Regions from separate parts of the Brotocaccenecus cirricatena genome, predicted to be linked through region 1. Evidence: a T-box and tRNA genes for the amino acid it is inferred to sense, from the RefSeq annotation. Region 1 holds a T-box; the other holds one or more tRNA genes.
The links. The T-box of region 1 lies ahead of tyrS (tyrosine--tRNA ligase). A T-box ahead of a tRNA ligase gene usually reads a tRNA of that ligase, here a tRNA-Tyr.

Region 1 (2,446 bases):
GTGGAACACCTTCTTGCCCTTGCGGATGATCAGGCCGTCGCCGGTGAACTCCTGGCAGCCGAAGGATGCGTCGATGGAATCCACCTTCTTGTCCCCCACGGTGATGCCGCCCTGCTGCACCAGCCGCCGGGCCTCGCCCTTGCTGGCGCACAGGCCGCACCGGACCAGCAGGTTCAGCACGTTGATCTCGCCGCTGCCCAGGTCGTCGCCGGTAAGCTCAGTGGTGGGCATATCCTGGGCATTGGCACCGCCGCCGAACAGAGCCCGAGCCGCCTGGCGGGCCTTCTCGGCCTCGTCCTGGCCGTGGACCAGCTTGGTCAGCTCATAGGCCAGGATGTCCTTGGCCTCGTTGAGCTTTGCCCCCTCCCAGTCGGCCATCTGGTCGATCTGCTCCAGAGGCAGGAAGGTCAGCATCCGGATGCACTTGAGCACGTCGGCGTCGTCTACGTTGCGCCAGTACTGATAGAACTCGAAGGGGCTGGTCTTGTTGGGATCCAGCCACACGGCGTTGCCGGCGGTCTTGCCCATCTTGTTGCCCTGGGAGTCCGTCAGCAGGGTGATGGTCATGGCGTGGGCGTCCTTGCCCAGCTTCCGGCGGATCAGCTCCGTGCCGCCCAGCATGTTGCTCCACTGGTCGTTGCCGCCGAACTGCATGTTGCAGCCGTTGTGCTGGAACATGTAGTAAAAGTCGTAGCTCTGCATGATCATGTAGTTGAACTCCAGGAAGCTCAGGCCCTTCTCCATGCGCTGCTTGTAGCACTCGGCCCGCAGCATATTGTTGACAGAGAAGCAGGCGCCCACCTCCCGCAGCAGGTCCACATAGTTCAGCTTCAGCAGCCAGTCGGCGTTGTTGAGCATGATGGCCTTGCCCTCGCCGAAGTCGATGAACCGCTCCATCTGCCGCTTGAAGCAGGCGGCGTTGTGGTCGATGTCCTCCTTGGTGAGCATCTTGCGCATGTCCGTGCGGCCGGAGGGGTCGCCGATCATGGTGGTGCCGCCGCCGATCAGGGCGATGGGCTTGTTGCCCGCCATCTGCAGGCGCTTCATCAGGGTCAGGGCCATGAAATGGCCCGCCGTCAGGGAGTCCGCCGTGCAGTCAAAGCCGATATAGAACGTGGCCTTGCCGTTGTTGATCATCTCGCGGATCTCATCCTCGTTGGTGACCTGGGCGATCAGTCCCCGGGCCACCAGTTCTTCATAAATTCCCATGTTGTTCTGATTCCTTTCCGATATTTTGGGCGTACAGGGGGCAAAAAAACGCCCCCTGTCAGATTGACAGAGGGCGACAAAAATCGCGGTACCACCTCAGCTTCGCCGACGCCTCGCGGCGTGCGGCCTCATCGGGTGCAGCAACACCCTATCGCTGTAACGGGCGAACCCGACACATTCCTAATAGGCATCGAGCCGTTCAGAAGGCTGCTCCGGGATGTATTCTCCCGCCGCCGCCTCTCCCCTTTTCACCGCACAGGGGCTCTCTTTGCAGGCAGACTGGCCGGATACTTCTTCCCTTCATCGCTGTTGCATATGAAGTTAGGCACATTATAGCGTTTCCGTCCCCGGTTGTCAACGGGTCAGGCCAAGGTTTTCTTGAATTTTTCCGCCTGGTCCAGCAGCTCCCCGGCCCCCTCCAGCATGGTGGCGGAGATGGAGGCCCCGCCGGTGAGACGGGCCAGCTCCTGCTGCCGCCGGGCACGGTCCAGCTGCACCACCCGGGTAAAGGTACGTCCCCCCTGCTCCCCCTTTTCCACGGAGAAGTGGGTGTCGGCCATGGCGGCCAGCTGGGGCAGATGGGTCACGCACAGCACCTGCTTGGTGCGGCTGATGCGGGCCATTTTCTCGGCCACCTTCTGGGCGGCCCGGCCGGACACGCCGGTGTCCACCTCGTCGAACACCATGGTGCCCACCTGATCCTGCTCCGACAGGACGTTCTTCATGGCCAGCATGATGCGGGCCAGCTCGCCGCCGGAGGCGATCTTGTGGATGGGGCGCAGCTCCTCGCCCACGTTGGCGGACATCAGGAACCGCACCTGGTCCATGCCGTTTTCCGCCAGGGCCTGCTCCGTAAAGCGGATGGCAAACCGAATTCTGCCCATGTCCAGCTGTCGCAGCTCTGTGAGGATCTGCTCCTCCAGCCGCTGGGCCGCCTGATGCCGGGCCTGGGACAGGCTCTCCGCCGCCTGACGGGCGGCCTTTTCCGCCTTCTTCAGCTGCTTTTCCAGATGCAGCAGGGTGTCCCCCGCGTCCTGTATGTCGTCCAGCTCCCGGCGGCAGCGGGCCTGGTACTCCAGCATCTCCTCCACCGTGGGGCCGTATTTCTTTTTCAGGCGGTACAGCTGGTCCAGCCGTCCCTCCACCCGGTCCAGCTCCTTGGGAGAGAAGTCGAAATCCTCCCGCTTGTCCCGGATGGTGTCCGCCAGGTCGTAAATCTCGCTGTAGGCGGCTTCCA
Region 2 (2,446 bases), on a different contig from region 1:
GCAGCAGCAGCGGCAGGTTCGCCAGCAGGTACAGCGTGCCCGCCAGGTCGAAGTTGCTGAAGCGGATGCCCAGCTTGGTGTCCAGCAGGGTGCGGATCACCTGGCACAGGCCCAGCAGGCCGCTGGTGTACAGGTGCTGGGGCACGATGAACAGATTGATGGCCAGAGCCAGCAGCAGCGACCCGAACAGCGCCGCCCCCACCCGGGGCCAGCGATTGTGCACAAGCTTATCTAACATAATAGGAGATACCACCCTTTCTCGTCTGTCTTTTCCCTCTATCCCGCAGGGGACCGCCTGTCCGCCGGACAGACACAGGCCCCATATAAACCGCGCGTACAGTATAGGCATTATAAGGTTTTCCCCGGAAAAGTCAAGGCTTTTCCGGGGAAAATGTAAGTTTTTTTACAGACTGTACCGCAGGCTGCGGTACAGCTTCCAGGTGCTGCGGGACAGGGTCCGGGAAACGGTGGCCTTGTTGATGCCCAGCTCCTGGGCAATGCGGGTGACGGACATGTTCCGGGAATAGCGCATGCGCATGATCTGCCGCTGACGGGGCGTCAGCTCCTCCTCCATGGCCAGGGGAAGGTTCCGCAGAAGCCGCTCGATCCGGGGGCGGTTGTCCTCCTGATTCTCCTGCTTCCAGAGCTGCAGACTGGCCATGCTCAGCGGATCATAGGGCAGGCCTGCCAGATCAGATGCGGTATTTTTCACGTCTTATGTACCCCCTGTCATAATAATGGGCGGTGTGCTCCGCCAGCTCCCGGGCCTCCTGCAGCAGGGGCCGCAGCTCCTGCTGTCTGCGGCGCAGGGCCTGGACCCGCTCCGGGTCCCCCTCCGTCAGTGCCTGTTGGCGCAGCTCCCGCAGCCGCCGGGACACGGCCTCCGCCTGCCGGGCATACTGCGGGGACAATTCCTGCATCGTCATATCAACTGCCTCCTCTCTCCTGTGTGCATGGGTGAATGTGGTGTCGGTGCCGGTTTATGTAAAAAATTCCCGCCAGAGGCGAAAATTTCTGTTGACAAACGGGGTGGAGTCTGGTAATATAATCTTCGCTGGTCAGACGCTGGTGTAGCTCAGCTGGTAGAGCAGCTGATTTGTAATCAGCAGGTCGGGGGTTCGAATCCGTCCACCAGCTCCAAACTTCATATATGGGGGATTTCCCGAGTGGCCAAAGGGGACAGACTGTAAATCTGCTGGCAACGCCTTCGGTGGTTCGAATCCACCATCCCCCACCAGGACTTCCGGATGCTTGCATCCGGAAGTCTTTTTTTGCCTCTAACCATACATGAATTTTCTCAAATCGTTGCATAAATCCGGGCAACAACCGGAAAAATTTGTTGCACTGTCCCATTGCGCGGCCCTGCCGCCTGTGCTATAATGCCGGGGCATTCTGAGGAAAAAGGGCGATTTTTATGACCGATACGGTACTTTTCATACTGGAAATCGTGGGAACGGCGGTTTTTGCCGCCTCCGGGGCCCTGGCGGGGCTTCAGCGCCAGCTGGACGCCTTCGGCGTGGTGATCCTGGGCGTGTGCACCGCCTGCGGCGGCGGGGTCATCCGGGACCTGACCCTGGGCATCACCCCGCCGGTGATGTTCTGCCAGCCGGTGTATGCCCTGGTGGCCATGGGGGTGTCGGCCCTGGTGTTCCTGCCGGCGGTGCGGCACCTGCTGGCGGTGGAGAGCCGGGCCTATGAGCTGGTGATGCTGTGGCTGGACTCCATCGGTCTGGGGCTGTTCACGGTGGTGGGCGTTCAGTGCGCCTTTCAGCAGGCCCAGGACTATAACCTGTTTCTGCTGGTGTTCGTGGGCGTCATCACCGGCGTAGGCGGCGGCGTGCTGCGGGACGTGCTGTCCAACCAGAAGCCCTATATCTTCGTCAAGCATTTTTACGCCTGCCCCACCCTGATCGGGGCCCTGCTGTGCGCCCTGTGCTGGCGGCACCTGGGGGATATCCCCTCCATGCTGCTGGGGGCGGCAGTGATCCTGGTGCTGCGGTTGTGCGCGGCCCATTTCCGCTGGGGCTTGCCCCACGCGGCGGACCTTCCGGAATAACCAGCGTTTGTCAAAAAGGACTATGCCTGCCGCGGCTGCGGCAGGTTTTTTTCGGCCTTGCTGCCAAGTAACTTGAGAATGACGCTACTATAGCACAAGAATCTTGTTATGTCAATCCTTAATTAACAAGATTCTTGTTAAAACTATTGACAAGAACCAACAAATATGGTACGCTATCGACAGCATGGGGCGAACCCCGTCGAAGGAGGGCGAAAGCATGAGCTTTGGCGAACAGCTGCGCAAGCGCCGGGAGGAGCTGGGCATCTCCCGGGCGGAGTTGGCAGGCCGGTTGGGAATTTCCCGGTCGGCGGTGGGAAACTATGAAACCGGCGTCAGCGCTCCCAAGGAGGAGGTGCTGCTGCGGCTGTTTGACGCCCTGGGGGTGGACCC

Region 2: it encodes a tRNA-Tyr, which carries the amino acid that the T-box ahead of tyrS (tyrosine--tRNA ligase) is inferred to sense. The anticodon was not compared.

What each region holds. Positions count from the first base shown of each region.
Region 1 covers NZ_JAJEPW010000011.1:14,836-17,281, forward strand. Annotated here, with positions in the region: gene tyrS (tyrosine--tRNA ligase) at 1-1,209, opposite strand, end outside; T-box leader at 1,276-1,522, opposite strand; gene recN (DNA repair protein RecN) at 1,572-2,446, opposite strand, start outside.
Region 2 covers NZ_JAJEPW010000031.1:698-3,143, forward strand. Annotated here, with positions in the region: gene LKD37_RS10470 (YitT family protein) at 1-238, opposite strand, end outside; gene LKD37_RS10475 (sigma-70 family RNA polymerase sigma factor) at 404-712, opposite strand; gene LKD37_RS10480 (hypothetical protein) at 693-926, opposite strand; tRNA gene LKD37_RS10485 (tRNA-Thr) at 1,065-1,140, shown strand; tRNA gene LKD37_RS10490 (tRNA-Tyr) at 1,153-1,237, shown strand; gene LKD37_RS10495 (trimeric intracellular cation channel family protein) at 1,415-2,056, shown strand; gene LKD37_RS10500 (helix-turn-helix domain-containing protein) at 2,274-2,446, shown strand, end outside.